3 regions of the Zhihengliuella halotolerans genome follow, and region 2 is predicted to be linked to each of the others. Evidence: riboswitches for the same ligand, from Rfam matches in the RefSeq annotation. Region 2 holds a riboswitch; each other region holds the start of a gene.
The links. A riboswitch is a leader RNA that binds a small molecule or an ion and turns the genes downstream of it on or off. The one in region 2 is predicted to bind S-adenosylmethionine.
Positions count from the first base shown of each region.

Region 1: another riboswitch for S-adenosylmethionine. It lies ahead of EV380_RS07715 (bifunctional o-acetylhomoserine/o-acetylserine sulfhydrylase); the one in region 2 lies ahead of EV380_RS10140 (methylenetetrahydrofolate reductase).
Region 3: another riboswitch for S-adenosylmethionine. It lies ahead of EV380_RS15605 (acyl-CoA dehydrogenase family protein); the one in region 2 lies ahead of EV380_RS10140 (methylenetetrahydrofolate reductase).

Region 1 covers NZ_SHLA01000001.1:1,700,061-1,709,621, reverse strand. The annotation lists gene EV380_RS07750 (formimidoylglutamate deiminase) at 1-918, shown strand, start outside; gene hutI (imidazolonepropionase) at 915-2,111, shown strand; gene EV380_RS07740 (HutD/Ves family protein) at 2,243-2,791, opposite strand; gene tpx (thiol peroxidase) at 2,866-3,363, shown strand; gene EV380_RS07730 (phosphotransferase family protein) at 3,465-4,376, opposite strand; gene EV380_RS07725 (CPBP family intramembrane glutamic endopeptidase) at 4,389-5,234, shown strand; gene EV380_RS07720 (VOC family protein) at 5,323-5,970, opposite strand; SAM riboswitch class IV at 6,115-6,230, shown strand; gene EV380_RS07715 (bifunctional o-acetylhomoserine/o-acetylserine sulfhydrylase) at 6,300-7,649, shown strand; gene metX (homoserine O-acetyltransferase MetX) at 7,765-8,940, shown strand; gene EV380_RS07705 (alpha/beta hydrolase) at 8,998-9,561, shown strand, end outside.
Region 2 covers NZ_SHLA01000001.1:2,225,582-2,235,142, reverse strand. The annotation lists gene EV380_RS10160 (NHL domain-containing thioredoxin family protein) at 1-1,237, shown strand, start outside; gene EV380_RS10155 (MFS transporter) at 1,351-2,598, shown strand; gene EV380_RS10150 (hypothetical protein) at 2,611-3,609, opposite strand; gene EV380_RS10145 (helicase HerA-like domain-containing protein) at 3,623-5,197, opposite strand; SAM riboswitch class I at 5,417-5,527, shown strand; gene EV380_RS10140 (methylenetetrahydrofolate reductase) at 5,621-6,583, shown strand; gene metE (5-methyltetrahydropteroyltriglutamate--homocysteine S-methyltransferase) at 6,632-8,992, shown strand; gene EV380_RS10130 (O-acetylhomoserine aminocarboxypropyltransferase/cysteine synthase family protein) at 9,132-9,561, shown strand, end outside.
Region 3 covers NZ_SHLA01000001.1:3,370,832-3,380,392, forward strand. The annotation lists gene EV380_RS15585 (ATP-binding cassette domain-containing protein) at 1-916, shown strand, start outside; gene EV380_RS15590 (ABC transporter permease) at 913-1,740, shown strand; gene EV380_RS15595 (hypothetical protein) at 1,804-2,433, shown strand; gene EV380_RS15600 (hypothetical protein) at 2,492-3,109, shown strand; SAM riboswitch class I at 3,211-3,310, shown strand; gene EV380_RS15605 (acyl-CoA dehydrogenase family protein) at 3,316-4,638, shown strand; gene EV380_RS15610 (alpha-galactosidase) at 4,672-6,837, opposite strand; gene EV380_RS15615 (extracellular solute-binding protein) at 6,922-8,244, opposite strand; gene EV380_RS15620 (carbohydrate ABC transporter permease) at 8,312-9,232, opposite strand; gene EV380_RS15625 (carbohydrate ABC transporter permease) at 9,245-9,561, opposite strand, start outside.

The DNA.
Region 1 (9,561 bases), 530 kb from region 2:
CGGGCTGCGCGGAGCGCCGGCATCCGGCTCGTGCTGCTCGACACGTGCTACCTCTCCGGCGGCCTCGACGCCGAAGGCCGCCAGCTCGAGCTCAACGAGACGCAGCGCCGCTTCAGCGACGGCGACGCCGCCGGGTGGCTCGCCCGGCACGAGTCCCTGCGCGCCGCGCTCGCCGAGGAGGACGCCGGAACCGGCCTGATCACGCTCGGCGCGGCGATCCACTCGGTTCGCGCGGTCCCGCCGGGCGAGTTCGGCGTCATCGCGGCCGGCCTGCCCGCGCACGAGCCGCTGCACGTGCACCTCTCCGAGCAGCCCGCCGAGAACGCCGCGTGCCTCGCCGCGCACGGGACCACGCCCGCCGGCCTGCTCGAGCGCCACGGGTTGCTGACTCCGCGGCTCTCGGCGGTGCACGCGACCCACCTGACGGAGGCCGACGTCGCCGCCCTCGGCACGGCCGGCTGCGCGATCGTCATGTGCCCGACCACGGAGGCGGACCTCGCAGATGGGATCGGGCCGGCCCGCGAGCTCGCCGACGCCGGCGCCGTCATCGCGCTCGGCACTGACCAGCACGCCGTCGTCGATCCGTATCTGGAGATGCGCGCGCTCGAGCACGGCGAACGCCTGCGCACCGGCATCCGCGGCCGGTTCTCCCCGGCGGAGATCGCCGCGGCCGCCCGCGCCGGAGGTCTCGCCAGCCTCGGGCTGGGGGCGAACGACGACGTCGTGCGAGTGCGCGCCGACAGCCTGCGCACCACCGGGACCCGCGCGCCGCAGCTGCCCCTGACCGCAACGGCCGCCGACGTCGCCTCGGTGACGATCGCCGGCGTCGAGGTCGCCCGGGACGGCGTGCACACCCGCCTCGGCGACCCGGCCGAGCTCTACGCCCGTTTCCTGACCGACCACCCGGAGTTCTCATGAGTCTCTTGATCACCAACATTGGCGAACTGACCACCCAGGACGCCGAGCGACGCGTCCTGACCGACGCGGCCGTCGTCGTCGAGGACGGGCGTTTCGCCTGGATCGGCGCCGCCGCCGACGCCCCGGCCGCGGACGACGTGCACGACGCCGGCTCCCGTGCCGGGCTGCCCGGCTGGGTCGACTCGCACACCCACCTGCTGTTCGCCGGCGACCGTTCGGCCGAGTTCGAGGCCCGCATGGCCGGCGAGGCGTACGCCGCCGGCGGCATCTCCGTGACGATGGAGGCAACGCGCGCCGCCGACGACTATGAGCTGACGCGCTTGCTGCTCGGCCGTGTCGCCGAGGCCGCCGCGGGCGGGACCACGTACCTGGAGACGAAGACCGGCTACGGGCTCAGCGTGGAGGAGGAGCGCCGGCACGCGCGCATCGCCTCGTCCGTCGTCGACCAGGTCACCTACCTCGGCGCGCACCTCGTTCCGCCGGGTGCCGTCGCGGACGAGTACACCGAGCTCGTCTGCACCGAGATGCTCGACGCTGTGCGCCCGTACGCCCAGTTCGCGGACGTCTTCTGCGAGCGGGGGGCCTTCGACGAGGACCAGTCCCGACGCGTGCTGACGGCGTGCCGAGACGCCGGGCTGGGCCTGCGCGTGCACGGCAACCAGCTCGGCCCGGGCCCGGGCGTGCGGCTGGCCGTCGAGTTCGGGGCGGCGAGCGTCGACCACGTCAACTATCTGGAGCCGGCCGACGTCGAGCTGCTCGCCGGGACCTGGTCCGGGTGGGACGTCGCGAGCGCGACCGGCACGCCCGGCGTCGTGGCCACATGCCTGCCGGCGTGCGACCTCTCGACGCGGCAGCCGCTCGCGCCCGGCCGCGAGCTGCTCGACGCCGGCGTCGAGATCGCCCTCGCCTCCAACTGCAACCCGGGCACGAGTTACACCACGTCCATGGCCTACTGCGTCGGCACCGCCGTGCTGCAAATGGGATTGAGTGTGACCGAGGCCGTGCGCGCGGCGACGTACGGCGGGGCGCTCGCGCTCGGCGTGCAGGACACCGTCGGCAGCATCGAAGTCGGCAAGCGCGCCGACCTGCAGCTGCTCAACGCCCCCGCGGCCGCGCATTTGGCCTACCGGCCGGGCATGCCGCTCACGCAGGCCGTGTTCCGCGCCGGCGAACGGGTGGACGGGCGCGGCTGACCCGCGGCGGCCAGCAGGAAGTGCGAGTTACCCCGTTTTCAGGCCTCGCCTGCTCCGACGACAAGCTTCAGGCATTGTCGATCGGGGCAAGTGCGCGGCCACAACGGGGTGAGTCGCACCGGGCCGGACGGTCAGGCGTCCTGGAACGTGACGACGGCGAAGAATCCGCGCCCGGAGACCGCCGTGTCCGAGGAGTTGGAGCCGACGACGACGTCCAGCTCGGCGAGCTCGTCGTCAGCGCCATCGGCGGATAGCCGTCCGTGACCGGAGAGCAGCATGCCGTACTGGTCGTCGACGAGCGGCAGCGGGCGCTTCTTGGAGAGCTCGAGGATCAGGACGAAGACCTCGGTGCCGGGCCCGGCGAAGGCGTTGAGGGCGACCACCGGGCCGGTCGGCAGGACCGCCGACGTGGCCGCGCCGCCGTCGTACGTGAACGGCCGGTACTGCTCGAGCGCGTGCTCGCGGCCGTCGATCTCCAGCAGCAGCAGGTCGCCCTCGATGACGGTCTGGACGCGAGTGTAGCCGGCGAAGGAGGAGAACTCGCCGGGCTGGTCGACGAGGGCGAGGCTCAGTCGGCGGCCGTCAGCGGCCAGGATTTCCCGGGTCTTACCGCGGCCGTTGCGCCACGGCGAGACGGGGAGGTCGGCGGTGCGGATGACGTGCTGCGGTGACTCTGCCATGTGTCCAGACTACGGCCTGTGTCACACTGTCGCGGCGTTGGAAACTCGCGGAGCGGCCGTGGTAGACATGAGCCATGGCTACCATCACCCTTAAGGGCTCCGAAATCCAGACCGTCGGCGAGCTCCCCGCAGTGGGCAGCGCCGCCCCCGCCTTCACGCTGACCGGCACCGATCTGTCGGACGTGAACCTCTCCGACTTCGCCGGCAAGCGCGTGGTCCTGAACATCTTCCCGAGCGTCGACACCGGAACGTGCGCCGCCAGCGTGCGCGAATTCAACAAGCGCGCGGCCGAGCTGGAGAACACCGCCGTCGTGTGCCTCTCCGCCGACCTTCCGTTCGCCCAGGCCCGCTTCTGCGGCGCCGAAGGCATCGAGAACGTCGTCACCGGCTCGACCTTCCGCTCGACCTTCGGCGATGACTACGGCGTGAAGTTCGAGACCGGCCCGCTGGCCGGGCTCAAGTCCCGCGCCGTCGTCGTCCTCGACGCCGAACACAACGTGATCTACACCGAGCAGGTCGCAGAGACCACCGAAGAGCCGAACTACGAGGCCGCGATCTCCGCCCTCTCCTAAACCAATGGGCCGCCGCGCCCGACCCGGTACAACGAGGCCCCCGACGTCACGACGACGGCGGGGGCCTCGCCGTGCGCCCGGTCTCGGACGATGGCGCGCCGCTAGATCGCCGCGGCTGCCGTCTCGAGACGCGGCACCGCCCGGCGCATGAGTTTCGGCCAGTCCGGGTCGTCGCCGCGCAGGCTCGCGTTGAAGACAGTCTCGAGGAGCATCGCCCCGTCCCAGATCCTCGCCCGGCGCGCCTCGCCGGCGTCGACCGCGAGTTCGCCGACGAGTTCCCGCCCGTGCCACGCCGCGAGGTACGCGACGTTGAGCGCCGGGTCCCACGCCGCGGCCAGATCCCAGTCGAGGATCCCGGCGATCTGCCCGCCGACCCAGTGAACGTTGTGCCCGGCCAGGTCCCCGTGCACGAGGGAATCGCGCAGCTCCGCGAACTCCCGCAGGGCAGCGAGCACCCGGGCCGCGTCCACGACGGGCGCCGCCCCGGTCGCCTCGTCCGGCGCATGCTCGCGCAGCGCGTCGAGCGTCGCGGCGATCTTCGGTTCCGTCCACGGCCCCCGGTAGGCGAACGGCGGTGCCAGCAGGTGCCGGATCGGCGCGACGTCGACGTCCGCCAGCGCCTCGAGGATCGACCGTAGGGCGGCCGGGTCGCCGGTGTGCGGTTCGTGCGCTGCACCGGGAATGTACTCCTGCACGACGGCGGCCGGCACCTCCCAGCCCGGCAGCCCGCCGGCGTCGTACTCGGTAGCGCAGGCGTCCGGTGCGCGCCAGACGCCGCTGAGCGAGCGCGGGACGGCGAACGGCACCTGCGGAGCGAGCGCATCGACGAGCGCGGTGCGGCGGGCCATCTCCGCTGCCTGTGCCGCGTCGCGGGCCATGCGCAGCACGGCGGCGCCCTCGGCGATCAGCACGAGATGAAACTGGCCGCCCTCGGCCACGCGCCCGCCGCGCCAGTCGGGCCCGGGGTGCAGGTGCTCGGCGAGGGCGATCTCGTTCTCATAGGGCGCGCGCATACCATCGATCCTATGAGCCGGACCGCGAACCTCGAACCACTACACGCCCCCGCCCGCGCCGAGCGGGTGCGGCTGTGGGTGGAGATCGCGCTGGTGCTCGGGCTCTCGCTCGGCAAGTCCGCCGTCTACTCCGTGGTCAGCCTGCTCGACAAGCTCACGCGCGCCCCGCTGGGGGAGCAGACCACCAGCATGAACGGCTCGCTCAGCCGGCGCCCCGGGTTCGACCTGACGTACCAGCTGCTCGACGTCTCCTTCGCGCTCGTGCCCGTCGCCCTGGCCCTGTATCTGCTGTTCGCGCTCACGGGGCGCAACCCGTTCGCGCTGCTCGGGTTCGGCGTGCGCCGGCCGAATCGTTCGGCGGGCGCGAGCATCGGGTTCGACGTCGGAACGGGCTTCGCGCTGTTCCTCGCCATGGGCGTGGGCACACTCGGGGTGTACTCGGCCGGCCGGGCGCTGGGGGTGACCACGGCGATCGTGCCGGCGAACCTCGACGAGCACTGGTGGACGATCCCGGTGCTGCTGCTCTCCGCGATCCGGCACGGCGTCCTCGAGGAGGTCATCGTCGTCGGCTTCCTGTTCCACCATCTGCGCCGGCTCGGCTGGGGGCGCGGGGCGTGGGGGCCGTGGAGCATCATCCTGGCCTCGGCGCTGCTGCGGGGCAGCTATCACCTCTACCAGGGCATCGGGCCATTCCTCGGGAACGTGGCGATGGGCATCGTGTTCGGCTGGTTCTACCGGCGCGGCGTCGAGCGCGGGCAGCCGCGGGTCATGCCGCTCGTCGTCGCCCACACACTGCTCGACGCCGCGGGTTTCGTCGGGTACGCCCTGCTCGGCAGCGCGATCGGCATCGGCACCTGACATCCCGCGGGTGCCGCCGTGCCGCGGACGCGGAAGCCCCCGGCACGAGTGATCGTGCCGGGGGCCACGGGGGACTGTGCGCGGGTGACTACAGGGTCACGAGGCCGTGCGGGGTCATGAAGGAGACCGACATGATGCCGGGGGTCCCGTTGGGAGCCTGCCAGTCGACCGTGACGTCACCCAGCGGAGACTTCTCCGGCTGGCCCAGCCACTCGGCGACGCGGTCCTTGGAACCGGCGATCGAGATCTGGGCGATCTGTCCCGCCGGGGCGTCGAGGGCCTTCGACGGGTGCAGGTCCGCGGAGCTCTCGTCCCACTGGATCATGTAGGGAACCTGCGGGTCGGCGATCAGGCCCTTGATGCCGATCTGCTGCCAGGTCAGCTCCTGTCCGTCCGGGAACTTCCGGTTGCCGGGAACGCGGTCGCGCCCGAGCCGTCGTTCGAACGGCGCCAGGTCGTCGACGGCGACGACCCAGCCCATCCAACCGCCGCCGACCTCGGAGCGGGCGCGCACGGCCTGTCCGAAAGGCGCCTTGTTGCTCGCCGGGTGGTCCAGCACCTCGACGACCTCGAGGTACTGGTTGTGCTGCATCGGGAAAATGACATTCCTGGTGCCGAACCGTGGGTGGACTCCGCCCTTCACGGATTCGAGGCCCAGTGTTTCGGCGATCCGATCGGCCGTGGCCGTCAGTCCGTCTTGTCCGCAAGCGTATGAAACGTGGTCCAACCTCATCATGTGCTCATGATGGCACTTTGTGAGATCCGTCTCGACTTAGGCAGCCCTAAGTTGGCGTCTGGGCGCGCGCATGAGACGTCATGAAACGGGAATGCCGGGGCAGAGTTGCGGAGCGGCGCGGCTTCGCCGACACTGGATGGACAAGGTCATGAGTGCCAGCGCGAAACCCCGGTTTGCTGGCCGGCAACCCTCCACTCGCGGTGGGGTGCCCCGGGTGAAGACCTGGCTCGTCGCCAACCGGTGTCGGGCAAGCGCGGGAACGCCTCCCGAAGACCAGCCCCAGTACGGGCCGGGTGGGCCGACCCCATGTTCTAGAGGGGACAGTCTCCATGACTACATCCAACGCATCTTGGTCGTTCGAAACCCGCCAGATCCACTCGGGCCAGACTCCGGATCCGGCAACGGGCGCGCGGGCGCTGCCGATCTACCAGACCACCTCGTTCGTCTTCCCGAGCGCCGAGAGTGCCGCGGCCAGGTTCGCGCTCGCCGAGCTCGAGCCGATCTACACGCGCATCGGGAATCCGACCACGGACGCGGTGGAAGCGCGCATCGCGGATCTCGAGGGCGGCGTCGGCGCGCTGCTGCTCTCCTCGGGGCAGGCGGCCACGACGTTCGCGCTGCTCAACGTGGCCGAGGCGGGAGACCACATCGTCGCCAGCCCGAGCCTCTACGGGGGCACGCAGAACCTGTTCAAGCACACGCTCAAGCGCCTCGGAATCGAGGTCACGTTCGTGGCCGATCCGGACGACCTCGAGCAGTGGCGCGCGGCCGTGCAGGAGAACACCAAGGCGTTCTTCGGCGAGGTCGTCTCCAACCCGCGCCAGGACGTGCTCGACATTGAGGGCATCGCGTCCGTGGCTCACGCGGCCGGCGTTCCGCTCCTCGTCGACAACACGCTCGCCACGCCGTACCTGATCCGCCCGCTCGAATGGGGCGCCGACGTCGTCATCCACTCGGCGACCAAGTACCTCGGCGGGCACGGCACTGCCATCGCGGGCGTCATTGTCGACGGTGGCACGTTCGACTACGCGCAGCACCCCGAGCGCTTCGCGACCTTCAACACCCCGGACGAGTCCTACAACGGACTGGTGTACGCCCGCGACCTCGGCGTCGGAAGCGCCCTCGGGGCGAACCTCGCGTACATCCTCAAGGCGCGCGTCCAGCTGCTTCGAGACCTCGGCTCCGCGGTCTCCCCGTTCAACGCGTTCCTCATCGCGCAGGGCCTGGAGACGCTCAGCCTGCGCGTCGAGCGCCACGTCGCCAACGCGCAGACCGTCGCCGAATGGCTCGAGAGCCGCGACGACGTCGTGAGGGTCGCCTACGCGGGCCTGACCTCCAGCCCCTGGTTCGAGCGCGGACGCAAGTACGGGCCGCGCGGGACGGGCTCCGTCGTCGCCTTCGAACTGGCCGGTGGCGCCGTGGCCGGCCAGGCTTTCGTCGACGGGCTCACCCTGCACTCGCACGTCGCCAACATCGGCGACGTCCGTTCACTGGTGATCCACCCGGCCTCCACGACGCACGCGCAGTTGAGCGAAGAGGAGCAGCGGGCCGCCGGGGTCAGCCCGGGACTGGTGCGGCTCGCCGTGGGCATTGAACACATCGACGACATCCTCGCCGACCTGGAGACCGGGTTCGAGGCTGTCGAGGCGGCAATCGGCCGGCAGGCTGCGGTGTCCTGACCGCCATGGACCGCAACGTCCCGAAGGCCCGATGGGGGCGGCAGGAACCATCGGCTCGCACAGGTGAACAACGAGAAACACGAGTGGTGAAGTGAGTAGCGACGTCGACACGATCATGCAGGCAGCCGGCGTGCCCAAGCGTGCCGGGGCAGGGGAGCGGCCGCTGGACGCGGACGGAGTGCTGCGCGTACTGCGCACGGGCGAGTTCGCGTTCGAGACCGGCGGGACGCTTCCCGGCGTCGATATCGCCTACGAGACGTGGGGGACGCTCGACGCGGACGCCGCCAACGCGGTGCTGCTGCTGCACGCCCTGACCGGAGACACCCACGTCGCCCGTGGAATCAGCGACGAGCCCGGATGGTGGGACGGGTTCGTCGGCCCCGGTCGGACCATCGACACGGACAAATACTTCGTCGTGGCCCCCGGCATGGTCGGCGGTTGCAACGGCACGACCGGTCCCGGCAGCGCCGCGCCGGACGGCCGCGCATGGGGTTCGCGGTTCCCGTTCACGACGATCCGCGACTCGGTCCGGCTCGAGGAGCGACTGGCCGACGCGCTCGGCGTCGACGCCTGGCACACCGTGATCGGCGGCTCGATGGGAGGCGCCCGCGCCCTCGAATGGGCGGCGACACTGCCCGGGCGCGTGCGGCGCTGCGTGCCGATCGCCGCGACGGCTGCCTCGACCGCCGAGCAGATCGCCTTCGCCCAGATTCAGACGCAGGCGATCCGGCTGGATCCGGACTTCGCCGGCGGCGACTACTACCGCGCGCCGGCGGCCGGCCCGGGCGAGGCGACGGGATTCGGCGAGGGGCCCGTCGCCGGGCTCGGGATCGCGCGTCGGATGGCCCACATCACCTACCGGTCGGACGTCGAATTCGACGCCCGCTTCGGCCGTGAGCCCCAGTGCGACGAGCAGCCCTTGGGCAGCCCGTCGCTCGACCGCGGCCGCTACCAGGTGGAGAGCTACCTGGACTACCAGGCGGCCAAACTCGTCGGGCGGTTCGACGCGAACTCCTATCTCGTGATCACAGAAGCGCTCATGAGCCACGACGTCGGGCGCGGCCGCGGCGGCGTCGAGGCCGCGCTCGGCGCGCTCGAAGGCATCGAGTTCTTCGTCGCCGCCGTCGACAGCGACCGCCTCTACTGGCCCGCGCAGGCCGAGGCCATGGCCGCGCACGTGCCGAATCGACCGAACGTCGAGTACATCCGCACCCCGGTCGGTCACGACGGGTTCCTCACCGACGTCGAACAGCTCTCCGCGGCGCTGAAGCGGACGATCTTCGCCGACTGAGCGGCACGGGTGTCGCGCTCGCCGGGGCGGGCGCCCGCCGATGGTTCAATGGGTTCCATGACGAGTGTATGGAAGCCTGAAGTCGTGTGGAGCAGGCCTGAAGAGGAGCGCGCGGGGACGCCGCTCATCGTGCTGTTCCACGGATACATGTCCCACGAGCGCGACCTGATCGGTCTCGCCCCGATGCTGCCGCCCGAATTCACGTTGGCGTCGGTCCGTGCCCCGCACGCGATCGGGCCCGGCTTCGCGTGGTTCGGCCTCGCGTCCGACCTGTCCTACTCGACGCCGGAGGCGGTCGGTGCCGCGGCTGACGTCGTCGGGTGGCTCGACACGGTCAAAGATCAGTTCACCTCGGTGACGCTGCTCGGCTTCTCGATGGGCATGGCGATGGCCACCTCCGTGGCGCGCCACCGCCCGACTGAGATCGCCGCCGTCGTCGGCCTCTCGGGTTTCGCTGTGGAGGGTGAGAACGACTTCTTCCATGACGACGCCGTCGCATCCGCCGGCCTGCCCCTCTTCTGGGGGCGGGGCGACGCGGACCCCGTCATCACCGAGGCGAAGATCGACTTCACGAACCGGTGGGCCAACGCGAAGACGAAGTTGACGAAGATGAAATACGCG
Region 2 (9,561 bases):
CGCGACCGCGCGCTTCAACGAGCCCCAAGGCCTCGTCGTCCTGCCGGCGGCCGTGGCGGGCGAGGTGGGCTACGACGTCGTCGTCGCGGACACGGTCAACCACCGCCTGCGCGGGGTGAACCTGGAGACTGGGGCGGTGATCACGCTCGCCGGCAACGGCGTGCAGCGCTTGCTCGATTCCGAGCGCTCACGCGAGAGCGGGGGAGAGGAGCCGCGCGAGCTCGGGGCGGACCCGTTGAACACGTCGCTGTCCTCGCCGTGGGACGTCGTCTGGTCCGAGAAGGCCGGCGCCCTGATCGTTGCCATGGCCGGAACGCACCAGATCTTCTCCTTCGACCCCCGAACAGGCGCGCTGGCCGTGTTCGCCGGGACCGGCCTCGAAGGCTTGCAGGACGGCTCGGCGGCTGAGGCGTGGTTCGCCCAGTCCTCCGGCCTCGCGACGGACGCTGCCGGAGACCTCTGGATCGCGGACTCGGAGACGTCGGCGCTGCGCCGGATCGCCTTCGACGACGACGGGGCCGCCGCGGCCGTCGAGACCGCGATCGGCGCCGGCCTCTTCGATTTCGGGTTCCGCGACGGCGCCGCCGACCAGGCGCGCCTGCAGCACCCGCTCGGCGTGGCCGTGCTGCCCGACGGTTCCGTGGCGATCGCCGACACCTACAACGGCGCCGTGCGCCGCTACGATCCGGCCGCCAAAACCGTCTCGACGCTGGCCCGCGGCCTCGCCGAGCCGTCCGATGTGCTGCTCGACGCCTCCGTCGCCGGCGACCCCGTGCTGCTCGTCGTCGAGACGAACCAGCACCGACTGGTCCGGCTGCCGCTGCCGAAGGAGGCGCTCACCGTCGACGAGGGCGCCTCGCAGACTCAGCGGCCGAAGACGCCCGTCGCGCCGGGTGAGCACGGGATCGTCGTCCGCTTCTCCGCGCCGAAGGGGCAGAAGCTCGACGACCGGTGGGGCGACCCGACGCAGCTGAAGATCTCGTCGTCGCCCGAGGAGCTCCTGCTCGACGGCGCGGGCACGTCGGTGGGGCTGACCCGCACGCTCACTCTCGATCCGGAGGTCGGCGACGGCATCCTGCACATCACCGCCCGCGCGGCAGCCTGCGACGGCGAGCCCGGCGGGGAGATCCCCGACCACGCGGCCTGCCACCTCTACCAGCAGGACTGGGGCATTCCCGTCGCCTTCGCCGCCGACGGCGCGACGGAACTCGTCCTGGACCTGCGCGGACTGGACTGAGCGCGGCTCGAGTGTGACGCCCACCCTAGTAGTTGTGATGAGCAACTACTAGGGTGGGGTGCGTTAACCCGCCGTTCACGTCAGTCAGGAGCGTGCCACCAGACGTGCCGAACATGTTCAGAGCTTTGAAGAGCCCGAACTACCGCCTGTGGGTGGCCGGGGCGCTGGTCTCCAATATCGGCACGTGGATGCAGCGGGTCGCCCAGGACTGGCTGGTGCTCACCGAGCTCACGGACAACAGCGGCACGGCCGTCGGGATCACGACCGGCCTGCAGTTCCTGCCCATCCTGTTCCTCGGCGCATGGGCGGGGCTCGTGGCCGACCGCTACGACAAGCGCCGCCTCCTGCTGCTGACGCAGACCGTCATGGGCCTGACCGCACTCGCACTCGGCCTGCTCGTGTTCCTCGGTGTCGCTCAGCTGTGGCACGTCTACGTGATCGCCCTCGTCCTGGGCGTCGCGAGCGCCTTCGACGCACCGGCCAGGCAGGCGTTCGTTTCGGAGGTCGTGGCCAAGCCGGACATCCCCAACGCCGTGGCGCTCAACAGCGCCTCCTTCAACGTCGCCCGCCTGGCCGGCCCCGGCCTCGCGGGCCTGCTCATCGCCTGGGTCGGCACTGCGCCGGCGTTCATGATCAACGCGGCGAGTTTCGTGGCGGTGCTGATCGGCATCTGGCGGATGGACGTCTCAGCCCTGAACCGCAGCGCCCCGGTGCCCCGCGGGAAGCGGCAGATCCGGGAGGGGCTCGCCTACGTCAGGGGGCGCCCGGACCTTGTGGTCATCCTGGTCATGGCGTTCCTCGTGGGCACGTTCGGTTTCAATTTCCAGATCACCAACGCCATGATGGCCACCACCGTGTTCAACCGGGGCCCCACCGAGTACGGCGTGCTGGGCTCGCTCGTCGCCGTCGGGACCCTCGCGGCGGCGATCCTCGCGGCCGCCCGCGGCCGGTTCCGGATGCGCTACCTCATCGGCGGGGCCATCGGGTTCGGCGTCGCCGGGCTCGCCGCGAGCCTGATGCCGTCGTTCTGGTGGTACGCCGCGCTGCTGGTCCTGGTGGGGTTGACCGCGGTGACGTTCCTGAACAGTTGCAACACGTCGATCCAGCTCTCGGTGCAGCCGCGCTTCCGCGGCCGTGTCCTGGCGCTCTACATGGCGGTGGTCCAGGGCGGAACGCCGATCGGCGCCCCGCTCGTCGGCTGGATCGGCGACGTGCTCGGCCCCCGCTGGGCCGTGGGGCTGGGTGCGGGCATCGCGCTGGTCGCCGGGCTCTGGGCGCTCTACCTCGTGCTGCGGGGCCGGTTCGAGATCCGCGACGACAACCCGCCCACCGGTGCGCTGCCGGTGACGAAGACCGACTGAGTCCGCCGGTCGCTACTCGACGACGACGGGTGTCACCGAGACCTTCGACGACGATAAGTCTAGGTTGGCCGTGAAGGTATACGTCTCGTCGACGTCGACCTCCGTCGTCACGCCCGTCGCGAGATCCTGCTCGACAAGTTCGAGGTTCACCTCGACCTCGAGCGGGCGCAGCACCCATCCGCCGTCGAACGCGGTGATCTCGACATCGGGGTACTCGGTGATCTCCCAGTCGATCGTGGCCGGGTCCACCCGGGCGCCCGTGTCGTAGGCCAGGGGACAGCCGGTCGGCATCAGCACCTGCTGCTCGGCGCACCCGTCCAGGTACCCACGCAGCTTCCCGGCGACTTCCTCGGTGAGGGCCTCGGTCGGCTCGGAGACCAGTCGCAGGGGTTCGTCGGTGTCGTCGGAGTCATCGACGATCCTGGTCGTCTCGCCGGCCCGGAAGTACTCCTCCTCGAACGAGGCGGTCACCACCGCCGGTGGCAGCACCGGGAACTTCTGCTCGCCCGCGGCTACCGGCGATTCGACGCCGTTGACGAGAATGTCGGTGGTGTTCGCAGCGTGCACCGTGAGGACGGGCAGCTTGCCCATCTCGATCTGCCACTGATCGAAGAACAGCCAGTCGCGCCCGGTACGCATCAGCCGGAAGTCTGTGTGGTGCTGGCGGCCGCCGACGTTGTACGAGACGCGGACCGTGGCACGGTCGTCCTCCCGGGAAGTCTCCTCGATCGTGTAGTCGCCGAGGGCGGCGGCCGATGCCCGTAGCGGGCCACCGGAGAGCATCAGCCCGTTGCCGTCGGGAGCTTCCAGACCGAGGTGGCCGAGCGCGGTTGCGCCGTCGCCGGCGACGAGCGTTTGCACGTAGTCGTCGACCGCGGGAGTGGGGCCGAACACTCGTGCGTTGGTGACCGCGATCGCCATGGCGCCGGCGACGAGAACGACCATGAGCGCCATGACCCAGATGGCCGCGACTCTGACGAGATCCGAGCCGGTGCGAGACGATTTTTCCACGGATGACACGTTATCAGCGGCGGCGGCGACGGGTGCCGAAGAGCCCGCGCACGATCTCTTTGCCGAGGATCCCGGCGACCTTCACCGCGGCGTCGACCATCGGATTCTCCTGGCTGTTCGTGCGCGAGGCCGGGCGCGAGCCGGTGCCCCGCGGAGCCGGCCGGGAGGCGGCCCGGCCGGTCGACTCCGGACGACGACGGCTGTCGTCGGGGCGCTCGGGGGCGCCCGCCCGGGCCTTGTCTGCGGCGAGTTTCTCGAAGGCCGATTCCCGGTCCTCGGCGGTCCCGTAGGCCTCGAGCAGCGGCGAAGCCGCCACGACCTCGTCGACGACGTCGGCCGCCGAGGCGCCCATGTGCGATCGGGGGGAGAACATGCGCGTCCACGCGACCGGGGTCGGGGCCCCCTTCTCGTTCATGACCGTGATGATCGCCTCGCCGGTGCCGGCGGCCGTGATGGCCTCCTCGAGGTCGTAGTCGGAGAGCGGGAACGTGGAGGCGGTGGCCCGCAGGGCCTTCGCGTCGGCGGGGGTGAACGCGCGCAGCGCGTGCTGGACGCGATTGGCAAGCTGGCCCAGCACCTCGGCCGGCACGTCCTGCGGGGTCTGGGTGACGAAGAAGACCCCGACGCCCTTGGAACGGATCAGCCGCACCGTCGTCGTGATGGAGTCCATGAACGCCTTCGAGGCGTCCTTGAACAGCAGGTGGGCTTCGTCGAGGAAGAAGACCAGCTTGGGTTTGTCGGCATCGCCGACCTCGGGCAGTTCCTCGAAGAGGTCCGCGAGCAGCCACATCAGGAACGTGGAGAAGAGCAGCGGCTGCTGCAGCAGGGTCGGCAGTTCCAGGCACGAGATCACGCCGCGACCGTCGTCGGCAGTGCGCAGCAATTCGGCCGAGTCGAACTCGGGGGCACCGAAGAAGCGGTCCCCGCCCTGCGTCTCGAGGGTGACGAGGTTGCGCAGGATCACACCCGCTGTGGCCTTGTTCAGCCCGCCGAGTTCGGCGAGGTCTGCTTTGCCTGCATCGCTTGTCAGGTGCGTGATGACGGCACGCAGATCCTTGAGGTCGTCGAGCTCGAGGTCTTTCTTGTCCGCGTAGTGGAAGACGAGCAGGAGCGAGGACTCCTGCGTTTCGTTCAGGCCGAGCACGCGCGCGAGCAGGAGCGGTCCGAACGAGGAGAGGGTCGCGCGGACCGGAACGCCGGTCCCGTCGCCGCCCAGGCAGAGGTAGTCGACGGGGTAGGTCCGCGGTTCCCAGTCCATGCCGACCGAAGCCGTGCGTTCGAGCAGCTTGGGTGAGCCGGTTCCCGCAGTGGAGAGGCCGGTGAGATCACCCTTGATGTCGGCGAGGAACGTGGGCACTCCGGCCTCGGAGAGCTGCTCGGCCATGACCTGCAGGGTGATGGTCTTGCCCGTTCCCGTCGCGCCGGCCACGAGTCCGTGACGGTTCATCATCTGCAGCGGGAGCCCCACTCGGGCGTCCGGGAAGACCTCGCCGTCGACGAGTGCCGCCCCCAGATCCAGTGAGCTGCCGTCGAAGGCGTATCCGGCGGCGATCGTTGCTGCGCGTTCAGCGGGTGACTTCTGTGCCATGGCACCACAGTAGTCGGCACAGACGCGCCCGGGGGAGAGCACGCCGTCGTTGCGCTGCGTCATCACCGCGTCTTGTGACGCCCTTGAGTCTTGTGTGACGCGGAAACCCGTGAAACATTCCGCAGCATTCAGTCACCTGCTGTCATGTGCAGCTCTGTGAAGCACCGGAAGTCTGCGCACTTGTGCCCGCGGTGCCGGTGGGCTCACGATGGATATACCAACCCATCAAGAGCGGCCGAGAGATCTGGATCGACGACGCCGCAGCAACCATCCGATGGACCCGGCCTGTGCCGGGGCTCGGAACGGTGCTACCGCCAGAAGCGATGGAGACGCATCCACGTCGTCCACGCCCTCGGTCGTATCCCGGCCGGTCACGGGCGTTTTTCGTGGTGTCCTCCTTCGCGAATCCAGCGAGGAGATGAAATGACAGAACACGCGGCGACAGCGCCAGCGTTGTCCTACGAGCTCTATCCGCCGCGCAACGAGCAGGCCAAGTCGACGATCGTCGACGTCATCGCGGAGCTCGAGGCCAGCGCCCCGGACTACGTGTCCGTGACCTACAACGGGACCCCGGAACGCCGGCGGGCCTCTGTCGAACTGATCGGTCACCTGATCGAGCACACCCGCCTGCGCCCGCTGGCCCACCTGACGTGCGTCGGGGAGACCCGCGAATCGCTCGACCGCCTCGTCAACCACCTCGTGGCGCTGGGTGTCCGCGGTGTCCTGGCGCTGCGCGGCGACAAGCCCGAAGGCGATGATCCGAGCTCGCACGGCGAGTTGCCCTTCGCCCGATACCTCGTGGAACTGATCCGCGATGTCGAGAACCGCCGCTCCGCCTCGCTGGCCGCCGGACGACTCGCGATCGGCGTGGCCGCCTACCCGAAGCGCCACCCGGAATCGCCGTCGTTCCGTCACGACATCGAGGTGCTGCTCGCCAAGGAGCGGGCCGGCGCCAACTTCGCCATCACCCAGATCTACTTCGACCGGACCGACTACGCGAACCTGGTCCGCCAGGCCCGCGCGGCCGGCGTCACGATTCCGATCGTCCCGGGCATCATGCCGGTGAATAACGAGCGCCGACTGCTGCGGCTGTGCGAACTCTCGGGCCTGGCCCCCGACGAGGAGCTGCGCTCACGGCTCGCCGGCGCCTCCACTGACGCCGAGCGTCACCGCATCGGCGTCGGGCACGCGGCAGAGCTGGCGCAGGCCGCGTTCGACGACGGCGCCCCCGGACTGCACCTGTACACGTTCAACGACGCCCGCAGCCCGCTCGACGTCGTCGACGCCCTGCAGCTGACCGGTGCCGGCACGGCCGACGCCCGCGAAGGCGCCGAGTACGGCGACGCCAACGCCCTCCAGGCCGCGGCCCACCTCGCGCACGCCTGAACACCCCCACAGATTTCACGACTCAACGAACCACTGAGGAGCAACACCATGAGCACGACTGATTTCCCGAACGCCACCATTCTCGGTTACCCGCGCATCGGCCCGAACCGCGAACTGAAGAAGGCCGTCGAGTCCTACTGGAAGGGCGCCAGCACCTACGCCGAGCTCAACGCCGCGGCGGAGGCCCTGCAGGACCGCACGATCGACCGCCTCGTCGAGCTGGGCCTCTCGGCCTCGGACTCCTCGATCCCGGCCGACTTCGCCCTCTACGACCAGGTGCTCGACACCACGGCCGCCCTCGGCGCGCTGCCGACGCGCTTCGCCGACCTGGCCGGCACCGACGGCGAGGTCGACACCGACGCCTACTTCACGCTGGCCCGCGGCGACAAGGAGCGCCAGCCGCTCGAGATGACCAAGTGGTTCGACACCAACTACCACTACCTGGTCCCGGAGATCGGCCCGACCACCACGTTCCGCGCCCTCGCCGACCGCCTCGCCGGCATCGTCCAGCGCCAGTCGGCCCGCGGCAACACGCTGCGCCCGGTTCTCGTCGGCCCCGTGACCTACCTGCTGCTGTCCAAGCCGGAGGAGGGGGCGCCGGAGGGCTTCGACCCGCTCGACCGCCTGGACGACGCCGTCGCCGCCTACCGCGGCATCCTCGCGCAGCTGGCCGCCGCCGGCGCCGAGTGGGTCCAGTTCGACGAGCCGGGCCTCGTCACCGAGCGCGGCAGCGCGCTCGTCCCGCTGGCAGAGAAGGCTTACGCCGCCCTCGCCGGCGACAAGGAGTACGACGGCGTCGCACGCCCGTCGCTGCTCGTCACCACGGGCTACGGCACCGCCGGCGACATCGCGGCTCCGGGCTCCGGTCTGGCCGCGCTGGCCGCGGCCGGCGTCGAGGCCGTGCACGCCGACCTGATCCGCGGCGAGGTCCCGGCCGCCGAGCAGCTGGCCGCCCTCGGCGAGACCCGCTTCGTCGCCGGCGTCGTGGACGGCCGCAACATCTGGCGCAACGACCTCGCCGCCTCGCTGCGCACCCTCGTGTCCCTCGAGGCGTCCGTGCCGGGGACCATCTCCGTGGCCACGACCACCTCGCTGCAGCACGTCCCGCACGACGTGGCGCTCGAGCAGAACCTGCCGGAGCACCTGCCGGGCTGGCTCGCTTTCGCCGACCAGAAGGTCGCCGAGGTCCTCACCTTGTCGAAGGGCCTGTCCGCAGGCTCGGCCGCCGTCGAGGCCGAGATCGCCGCCTCCGACGCCGCGATCGAGCACCGCGCCTCGTTCGCCGGCACCCGCGTGGAGTCGGTCCGGCAGCGCCAGGCCGCCCTGACCGAACAGGACTTCACCCGCGCCCCGTCCGCGGTGCGCGACGAGGCCCAGAAGGCGCGCCTGGGCCTGCCGGACCTGCCGACCACGACGATCGGTTCCTTCCCGCAGACCGGTGAGGTCCGCAAGGCCCGAGCCGAGTTCCGCGCCGGCAAGATCACCGCGGACCAGTACGACGAGTTCCTCAAGGCCGAGATCGCCCGCGTGGTCGAACTCCAGGAAGGGCTGGGACTCGACGTGCTCGTGCACGGCGAGCCCGAGCGCAACGACATGGTCCAGTACTTCGCCGAGAACTTCGACGGCTTCTCCGAGACCGTCAACGGCTGGGTCCAGTCCTACGGTTCGCGCTGTACTCGCCCGTCGATCCTCTGGGGCGACGTGACCCGCCCGGAGGCCTTCACGGTGCCGTGGACCAGCTACGCGCAGTCCCTGACCGCGAAGCCGATGAAGGGCATGCTCACGGGCCCGGTGACGATCCTCGCGTGGTCGTTCGTCCGCAACGACCAGCCGCTCGGCGAAACCGCCGACCAGGTGGCTCTGGCCCTGCGCGACGAGATCGCCGACCTGGAGGAGGCCGGCACGGCCATCATCCAGGTGGACGAGCCGGCACTGCGCGAGCTGCTGCCGCTGCGCGCCGCCGATCAGCCGGCGTACCTGAAGTGGTCGGTCGAGTCCTTCCGTCTCGCCACCTCGGGTGTGCGGACCGACACGCAGATCCACACGCACCTGTGCTACTCGGAGTTCGGCGAGGTCATCGCCGGCATCGACGGCCTAGCCGCGGACGTGACGAGCATCGAGGCCGCCCGCTCCAAGATGGAGGTCGCGGCAGACCTCGCCGAGTTCGGCTTCGGTCGCGGCGTTGGCCCGGGCGTCTACGACATCCACTCGCCGCGCGTGCCGTCCGTCGAGGAGGTCGAGTCCCTGATTCAGACCGCCGTGGCCAGCGTCCCGGTCCCGCAGCTCTGGATCAACCCGGACTGCGGTCTGAAGACCCGCGCGTACGAGGAGACCGTCGAGTCGCTGCGCAACGTCGTCACCGCCACCGAATCGGCCCGCGCTGCGCTGCTGGCCGACGTCACGGCCTAACCACGGCCAACGCCGGGGCCTCGTCCCCGGCCCTCCCGGCGGCGGGAGGATCCCGTCCTCCCGCCGCCGGCCGCACCACTACCATCCGCCGATCGCCCGGCACGTCCCGCGCAACGCGTGATCGACAAGGAGCCCGTCCATGAGTTCAACAGCCAACATCCACTCCGGCTACACGCCGCAGGGTCCGCACTACCCGGTGTCCGTCCCGGTCCTGCAGACCACCGCCTACGAGTTCCCGTCCTACGCGGACGCGCAGCAGATGTTCGCCCAGACCAAGCCGGGCTTCACCTACACGCGCACCGGCAACCCGACGGTCGCGGTGCTGGAGGCGCGCGTCGCCGAGCTGGAGGGCGGCGTCGCCGCCGTCGCGACCTCGAGCGGCCAGTCCGCCGTCGCGCTCGCCCTGCTCGCCCTGCTCGGGCGCGGCGACGCCGAACGCGCAGGGGGAGCGGACCACGACGGCGCCGGCCGCCAGATCGTCGCGGCCCACCAGCTGTACGGGGGCACCATGGACCTGCTCACGGACACGTTCGCCGACTTCGGCTACCAGGTGGACTTCGTCGACCACC
Region 3 (9,561 bases), 1.1 Mb from region 2:
GAAGACCGCGGTTCTCGAGGGTGTGGACCTGCGCATTCCCCGCGGATCCGTCTTCGCTCTGCTCGGCCCCAACGGGGCGGGCAAAACCACCACCGTTCAGATCCTCTCGACGCTCATCTCCGCCGACGGCGGCAGCGCCAGAGTGGGCGGCTTCTCGGTCGCCGACGAACCGGAACGGGTCCGCGGTGTCATCGGTGTCACGGGCCAGTTCTCGGCCGTCGACGACCTGCTCAGCGGCGCCGAGAACCTCCGGCTCATGGCCCGCCTCCGGCACATCCCGCGGGGCGACGAAGCGGCCCTGATCGCCGATCTCCTGCGCGAGTTCGACCTGGCAGAAGCAGCCGACCGGCCGGCGTCCACCTACTCGGGCGGCATGCGCCGGCGGCTCGACCTCGCGATGACGCTCGTCGGGGATCCGCAGATCATCTTTCTGGACGAGCCGACCACGGGCCTGGACCCGCGCAGCCGTAACAGGATGTGGGATGTGGTGCGCGAGCTCGTGGCGCGCGGGGTCACTATCCTGCTCACGACCCAGTACTTGGAAGAGGCCGACCAGCTGGCGGATCGGATCGCCGTCCTCGACGGCGGCCGGATCGTCGCGGAGGGAACGCCTTCCGAGCTCAAACGCCGGGTCGGCGACGAACAGCTGCGGCTGCGCTTCGACACCGCGTCCGAGGCGAGCCGCGCGCGCGATGCGCTCGCCGCCGTCGTTCCCGGGAATCTTCCCGCGCCGGACGCCGAACACACACTGCACGTGCCCGTCGCCGCGGGCGCCGGCGCGATCCGCAACGTCCTCAACACGCTGGCCGCAGCCGGCCTCGACCCCGTCGAAGTGTCGACGGCGGCCCCCGACCTCGACGACGTGTTCCTCGCCCTGACGGGCTCGGCCGCCGTCACGACCCAGGAGCAGTCATGATCACGACGACGCCGGCCCGCGCGGCCGCTGCCCGTCACGGCGCCGCGCGCCGGGCGCTTTCTGACACCGGTACCCTGCTGAACCGGGGCTTGAAGCGGCTCGCCCGCTACCCTTCCATGCTGATCATGATGGTCGGACTGCCCGTCCTCTTCCTGCTCATGTTCGTCTACGTGTTCGGCGGCATGCTCGGCGCGCAGCTGGGTGGTACGGGCGGGACCGCCGCCTATCTCCAGTACGTGGTGCCGGGGATCGTGCTCATGGCCGTCGGTTCGGGCGGAGCCGGCACGGCGATCTACATCGCGATGGACATGCGGCAGGGCATCGCCGCCCGGCTGGCCACGATGGACGTCTCCCGCGCGGCGATCCTCACCGCGCACGCGCTCGTCAGTGTGGTGCAGGCGCTCCTGGCCACCATCGCAGTCGGCGTGGTGGCGGTGCTCCTCGGGTTCCGGCCGACCGGCGGGGTGACCGGGGTGCTGGGCGCGCTCGCCGTCGTCGCGGGTATCGCGTTCGCCATCACGTGGCTGTGCCTGGCCCTCGGAATCATCTCCGACACCGTCGAGACCGCGAGCAACCTGCCCATGCCGCTGTCCTTCCTGCCGTTCCTCAGCAGCGGGTTCGTTCCGACGGACACCATGCCCGGATGGTTGCGCGTGGTGGCCGAGTACCAGCCGTTCACCCCCTTCATCGAGACCGTGCGCGGGCTGCTCATGGGCACGGGGACCGGCGACTACGGTCTCCAGAGCCTGATCTGGGTGCTGGTCGTGACGGGCATCGGCATGGTGTGGTCGCTTTCGAAGTACTCGGCGAGCCAGAGCCGGTAGCTGGCACGGCTCGACAACAGCGGGGCGTTGGCCATCCCGGAGCGCGGGAGGCAGAATCGACCCATGGGAGCAGAACACGTGGTGAATCGCAGGGTGCAGGCTGAAGCGGGTGCCGCGGCACCGCCGTCGTACCCGGAACCGGAACCCGCACCGGACGCCGGCCGATTCGCCGCGAGGTTGCTGTGGATCTTCGCCGCAGGTTCCGCCGCTGGCGTCGTACTCAACTGGGCAGCGCTCGGCCCCGGGCTGGACCTGTCGATGGCGGCTTCCCTCGGGAGTTTCGTCCTGCCACTCGTGCTCGCCGAAGCCGTCTTCCTCTGCGCGCGGCGGGTGCCCGCGTACCGAGGCGTCGCCCTCATCGGGTTCCTCCTCGCGGGTGCCTGCATGCTCCTGGCCGGGTGGTCGGTCTCGCCGGTGGCTTTCTACATCGCGGCCGCCCTGGTGCTGTGGGGAGTGAAGCTCAAGCGCACGCTCGTCGTGACCGGCGGCATGGTGGCGCTGGCCGCGTGGTCGACGCCGTGGCTGCTCTCCGGATGGATCCGCTGGCCTCGCTACGCGGACTACGTGGACAGCGGGTTCGAGGCCGGCATCGGCTACATCCAGCTGTTGCTGGGCGCCGGCGTCGCGGCCGCACTCGTGCTCGCGGTGCTCGCCGCGCTCCAGCGGCGCGCGGGCGAGCGCACGCAGGACTGACCGGATCGTTACGCGCGGGACGCTGGTCATCCAGGACCGCGGGAGGCAGAATCGGCCCATGGGAGCCGAACACATAGTGAATCGCAGGGCGCAGGCTGAAGCGGGTGCCGCGGCACCGCCGTCGTACCCGGCCCCGGAACCCTCGCAGGAGGCGGGCCGGTTCGCCGCGAGGTTGCTGTGGATCTTCGCCCTCGCTTACCTGCCCAATCTCTTCTGGCACGTGGCGGTGATGGCGATTCCGCCGTCGGAGCCGTTCGAGCCTTGGCCGCGCTGGCCGTCCTATGTCACGGTTGCGGCTCCGTTGGCAGCGGCCGTGGCCGCCTTGGTGCTTACTCGGTGGAGCCCTCGATCGCGCAGGACCGCGATCGCGCTCGTCGCCGTCGCCTTGGCCGGGGCCGGACTCTCGGTTCTGACGGGCCAGATCTCTCTGGTCCTCGTCGTCCAGCTCGTGGTCTGGGCGGTCGTGCTGCGGGAGCGGTCCGTCGTGCTGGGGGCGGGAATCGCGTTCGCCGCCCTGGCAATCCCGGCGATCGTGTTCGAGGCGTTCATGATGCTCGGCGGGGTTGCGTTCGGGCTCGGGACGCTGTCCTGGGTGTCCGCAGTGGCGCCACCGGTCGCGCTCGCGGTGCTCGCCGTGCTCCAGCGGCGCGTGAATCGAGAGCACGCTCGCGCGTAGCCCCGGCGAGGCGGCCATGTCTCCTCGTATGACGTCATCCGGCGTGGTTCTTCGTCTCGGCTTGTCATATGACGTCGTTCTATGGCCCAATAGTTTGGAACAAACCATCCAGAGCGGCCGAGAGATCTGGCTCGAAGACGCCGCAGCAACCCCCAACCGGTTTCCGGGGCGGGAAGGTGCTCACGCCAGAACCGATGGAGGCTTTAATGGGCGTTCCCGCCGATCCGAATCGTCATGCGTCGCAGCCGTCTGCCGGCCCGCCCGCGAACGACGATGAGCCGCGCCTGCTGCTCAAGCTCACGCCCGGCACGCCCCTCGGGGACCACTACGACACCCTCGCCGACCGTTTCCGCCCCGTCTTCGCGCGCATCGCCGAGGGCGCGGCTGAGCGCGACGCGCTGCGCCGGCTGCCGATCGAACAGGTCGGCTGGCTCAACGCCGAGCGCTTCGGCGCGCTGCGCCTGCCCGTCGAGGACGGCGGCTACGGCGCGTCCCTCATCGACTCGTTCCGGCTGCTCATCGAACTCGCCGAGGCCGACTCCCAGGTCGCCCATCTACTGCGCGCGCACATCGCGTTCGTGGAGCAGATCCTCGTGCACCCGGACGACGCCGTGCGCACCAAGTGGATCGAGCGGATCGCCGCCGGCCAGCTCGTCGGCAACGCCTACGCCGAGCGCGGCGGGAACCGCATGGGCACGTGGAACACCCAGCTGAACGTCACCCCGTACGGCGTGACCGTGACGGGCCAGAAGTACTACTGCACGGGCACGATCTTCGCCGACTGGACGGTGGTCGCGGCCGCGAACCCCTCGGCGCCCGGCCGCCACCTCGCCGTCGTCTCGACGCACCACTCGTCGGTATCGATGTACGACGACTGGGACGGGTTCGGCCAGCAGCTCACCGGCACCGGCTCCACTGTGTTCGACGAGGTCCCGGTGGACACGCTGTTCGGGCCCGCCGAGCAGCCGCACTTCCCGGAATCGTCCGTCTTCCAGCTCGTGCTCCTGTCCGTGCAGGCCGGCATCGCGCGGGCGATCCTCGCCGACGCTCGGGCCGCGGTCCAGGCGCGCACCCGCGCCTTCAACACCGGCACGGGAGTGGCCCTGCGCGACGAGCCGCAGGTGCTCCAGCTCATCGGCGAGATCTCCGCGAGCGCGTTCGCGGCGGAGTCCGTGGTGCTGGCGGCCGTCGGCGAGGTCGAGGGCCTGTTCGGCCAGGACGCGCTCACGCCCGAGGAGACGTACACGGCGTGCGAGCTCGTCGCGAACCGCGCGCAGTCCGCGGTCCAGCCGGTCGTGCTCGCCGCCGCCTCGAAGCTCTTCGACGGGCTCGGCGCTTCCAGCACGTCCACGGCGTCCAACTACGACCGGCACTGGCGCAACGCGCGCACGATCGCCACGCACAACCCGGCGATCTACCGGGCGCGCATCATCGGCGACTACGAGGTCAACGGGACGCCGCCGGCGACTCACGACTCGGCCGGCGAGGCGCCGTCGTCGTACGTGTATCCCGTCAACAACCCGATCTGACGTGCCGGAGAGCACCCCGGCGCGTCGACGTGATCAGAGCGCGACAGCGCGCAGCAGCAGCGCGTGCTCCGGGTTCAGCACCGGCAGCTGAAGGCCCACCTGCTCCAGCCAGGCGCCCGACGCCGTGAAGGCGTCGCCGTCGCGCAGCCACGCCGGCGGCCGGATCTGAGTGAAGGCGTGGGAGTGATCGGCATCCGCCGACGACGGCAGGAGCACCTCGACGCGGTAAGAGGCATCCGGGTCGAGACCCGGCAGTGGCACGGGCCCCGGCATCTCCGCGTACGACGACGCCACGGCCACCGCTGCGAAGAGCGCCTCGCGGCCGTCGCGGGAGACGACACCGTGCAGGCGCAGCGCCTCGTCGGGCAGGTCTGCGTTCACTCGTATCCCTGAGTGCAGCAGCGCGCGGTGCTCCTTGTAGAGCGCGATCGCGCGCGCGAGGGTCTCGCGTTCGGGTGCGCTCGCCTGGCGTACGTCCCACTCCATCCCGAAGTGGCCGAACAGTGCGGTGATCGCCCGGAACGAGATGTCGTGCACCCTGCCCGTGGTGTGCGAGCGGGTGGGGCCCACGTGCGACCCGACGAGTTCGGGCGGCAGGACCGCCTGGGTCCAGCGCTGGATGGTCTGCCGTTCCAGGGCGTCGTTGCAGTCCGATGCCCACACGCGGTCCGTGCGTTCGAGGATGCCGAGGTCCACGCGCGCACCGCCGGAGGAGCACGACTCGATCTCGACGCCCGGGTGCGCGGCCCGCAGCTCGTCGAGGAGCCGGTACGCGGCCAGGGTCTGCTCGTGCACCGACGGAGCCCCGGCGCTGCCGTGCTCACTCAGGTCCCGGTTCTGGTCCCACTTCAGGTAGGCGATGTTGTTCTCCGCCAGCAACGCGTCGAGCTGGTCGAAGACGTGCCTCCAAGCGCCAGGGTTGGTCAGGTCGAGGATGTGCTGGCTTCGCCACTCCAACGGCAGCCGGCCGCCCGTCGTGTGCGCGGCCGGGTCGGGCCCCACGATCCAGTCCGGGTGGTCGCGGGCCACGTCAGAGTCCAGGTTCACCATCTCCGGCTCGACCCATAGCCCGAACTCCATCCCGAGGGCGTTCACCCCTTCGATGAGCGGCGTCAGCCCCTCGGGCCACAGCTGCGAGTCCACGACCCAGTCGCCGAGCCCGGCGGTGTCGTCGCGGCGGCCGGCGAACCAGCCGTCGTCGAGCACGAACCGCTCCGCGCCGAGCTCCGCGCCGGATGCGGCGAGATCCAGCAGCTCGTCGATCCGGTGATCGAAGTACACGGCCTCCCACGTGTTCAGCACGACGGGCCGAACGCGTCCGGCAACTGTGCCCACGTGGTGCTCGCGCGCGCGGAACCACTCGTGGAAGCGGGCGCTCACGCCGTCGAGCCCGCGGTTCGAGTACGCGGCGAAGAACGCCGGCGTCGTGTAGCTTTGTCCGGATTCGAGGACGATCTCGCCCGATCCCAGCAGTTCGGACGCGCCCAGCAGGCGCCGCCCGTCGGGGAGCTGCTCGACGAACTGCTCGTGGTTGCCGCTCCACGCGAAGTGGCTCGCCCAGACCTCACCCGCGCGGTTCGCGAACCCTGGGGTGCCGACGGCCGTCAGCAGCGAGGAGTCGTGCCCCGTGCGCCCGTGCCGACCGGACCGCACCCAGGTGCCCTGGCGCAGCCGCGCCCGCTGCGGGTGGTTCTCGCGGCACCAGCGCCCGGTCAGGTCCAGCACCTCGTCGGCGCGTCGCGGGAGGGGTACGACGACGGCGAGCTCCTCGAGCTGGTACGGGTCGCCCGCGGTGTTGGTCAGGGTGTGGGCGACCTCGAGCAGCCCGCCCGGGTGCACGCGCAGGTGCGAGGAGAGCGTGAGCCCGAGGTCGCCGTCGTGCGCGGTGATGACGACGGCGTCCGCCGCCGCGTCGACGGATTCGACACGCAGTGCGGGGGAGAACCCGCGCCCGGGGCGTCCGCCCGCCAGAAACGAACCGCGCAGCCCCGGCCGGCCCTGCCAGCCCGACGACGCCTGCGGGATGATCCCGACGACGACCGGGACGTCCAGGGCCGAGTTCGGGATCGGGGGTGTCAAGAGGTCGGGGTCTGGTAGATCGGTTCCGAGGTCGGCGCCGAAGTGGGTGATCTCGGTTTCGCCGGCGGGGAAGGTCAGCAGCAGGCTCGTGCCGGCCGCGCGGAGGTGGACGGGGTCCATAGAGCGGTTCCCTTTCGCGGGAGACGGGCGGCGCGCCGGTGGGCCCGGCGCGCCGCGGAGGCGGGGTTCAGCGGGGTGTGCGGCCTATTCGAACAGGGCGTTGACCTGGTCGTTGGCGCCGGTCAATGAGCTGGCCGGCGCCTTGCCGGAGACGACGGCGTCCATCGCCGGCGCCATGATCCCGTCGATCTGGGAGGCGTGCGCGGTGATCGGGAAGAGGAACGTGCTGCCCTCCTCGACGTGGGTCGTGAAGGGGGAGACGTCCACACCCTGGGCGTCGTAGGCCGCGGCGGCCTTCTCGGCGGAGGCCGTGATGGCGGGGAAGACGACCGCAGCCTCGGCGACGACGTCCTGGCAGTCGGCGGAGCCGAGGTAGGCCACGAGCTGCGCCGCCTCCTCCGGGTGGTCGGTGCCCGCGTAGACGGAGTCGGCCAGGCCGTTGAACATCGAGGCGCGTTCGCCGGACGGGCCGGTCGGGGTCGGGGCGATGCCGACCTCGACGTCGTCGTACCCCGTGTACTGGCCGATCATCCACGAGCCGTTCGCGTTGAGCACGGACTTGCCGGCGGCGAAGGTGTCCGCCATGGAGGCGCCGACGGTGGTCTCGAGCTTGGGCATGAAGCCCTTGTCGGCGAGGGCGGCGAACCAGTCCATCGAGGCCTGGAAATCCGGGTCGTCGTAGTTGTAGTGGGTGCCCCACGGGTTCTCGTCGGTGTGGGCCCAGCCGGTGGTCCCGGTCAGGTAGCTCCACTCGGTCTGGCCCTGGCCGGATCCGGCGCCGTTGAGGCCCAGCCCGTAGACGGCGACGTTGTTCTTGTCGAAGCCGTCCTCGTCGCCGCGGATGCCGTTGGCGTCGACGCTCAGGTGGGCGATGGCCTCCTCATAGGTGCCGCCGTCGTCGGGGTTCCAGGTCAGGTCGGCGAGGTCGCCAGCGGTGTATCCGGCGTCGTCGAGCAGCTGCTCGTTGTAGAAGAGCGCGATCGTGTCCCAGTCCTTGGGCAGCCCGTAGCGCTGCCCGTCTTCGGCGATCCAGAGGTCGGCGAGGCCCTCGTTGTAGATAGAGGTGTCGACGGCGGCCGTGGCCGCGAGGTCGTCGAGGGCGAGCAGCTGGCCGTTCGCGACGAATTCGGGATAACGGGAGAGGTGGTTGGTGAAGACGTCGGGGGCGGTGTCGGCGACGAAGCCGTTCGTCACCGAGCTCCAGTAGTCGTCCCAGCCCATCTGCGTGACCTCGACGTCGATGCCGGTGTCGGCGGTGAAGTCGGAGACGCACTGCTGGTAGGCGGGCAGCTGGTTCGCGTCCCAGAGCCAGTAGTCGAGGGCGGCGTCGTCGCCGTCCCCGCCTCCGCCGCAGGCGGTCAGAGCGAGGGTCGCGACGCCGAGGGCGCCGAGGGCTGTTCTGCGCATCAGGATGTTCCTTTCGAAGGGGCGGGCAGGGGCCCGCCGGGTGCGGTGAGGTGAAGGTGCGGGGGCGTTACTTGACGCCGGAGAAACCGATCGAGTTGACGATCTTCTTGCCGAAGATCATGAAGAGCGTCAGGACGGGCAGGGCGGAGATCAGGGTCGCGGCCATCAGGCCGGACCAGTCGGGGGCACCCTGCGGGGACTGGGACTTGAACACGCCGAGGCCGACCGTCAGGACGCGCACGTCCGCCGAGTTGCCCACGAGCAGCGGCCAGAAGTACTCGTTCCACTGCTGGATGAAGGTCAGCAGGACCAGGGTGGCGATGGGGGCTGCCGCGTTCGGCAGGATGATCTGGAAGAAGATGCAGAAGTGCTTGGCGCCGTCGAGCATGGCCGCCTCCTCGACCTCCCGGGACATGTTCATGAAGAACTGGCGCAGGAAGAACACGGCGAACGGGGTCATGAAGATGAACGGCAGCACCATCCCCAGCATCGTGTTCAGCAGGCCCAGGTCCTTGATCAGCAGGAAGTTCGGCAGGGCCGTGAAGATCGGCGGCACCATCATCGTCGCGAGGAAGGCGCTGAAGACCACGTTGCGCCCCTTCCAGCGCAGGCGTGAGAAGGCGTAGGCCGCCATCGCGCTGAAGAACACGGCGCCGGCCGTGGTGATGGAGGCGAAGACGACCGAGTTGCGCAGGTAGACCCAGAAGTTGATGTCCGCGCCCGAACCGCCCTGGGCGATGGACTCCTGCGTCGACTGCAGGCCGAAGACACGCTCGAACGCGCCGAAATTGAAACCGACGGGCAGCAGGCTGGTGGCGTTGGCGGCCAGCGACGAGTTCATCGACAGCGAGGTCCGCAGGACCCAGTAGAACGGCAGGACCGAGACGGCGATGGCGATCAGCAGCAGGACCCACGGGACGACGTCGCGCCAGTTGATGCGTTTGGCCGGGCGGTCGTAGGAGCGGTGGGGGGAACGGGTGAGGGGCATGTTCGTGTCTCCTTAGCCCAGGTCCGACTCGTTGCCGCGCAGGAACTTCATCTGGACGAAGGCCACGAGGACGAGGATGAGGAAGAGGATGACGGCGAGGGCGGATCCGTAGCCGAACTGCGACTCGGTGAACGCCTTCTGGAAGATGTAGTACTGCATGACGCGGCTCGCGTTGACCGGGCCGCCCTGCGTGGTGACGGCGACCGTGTCGAATACCTGGAAGGAGCCGATGACGGTGACGACCAGGACGAGCACCAGGACCGGGCGCAGCAGGGGCAGGGTGATGCGGAAGAACGTCTGCACGGCGTTCGAACCGTCCAGGCTCGCCG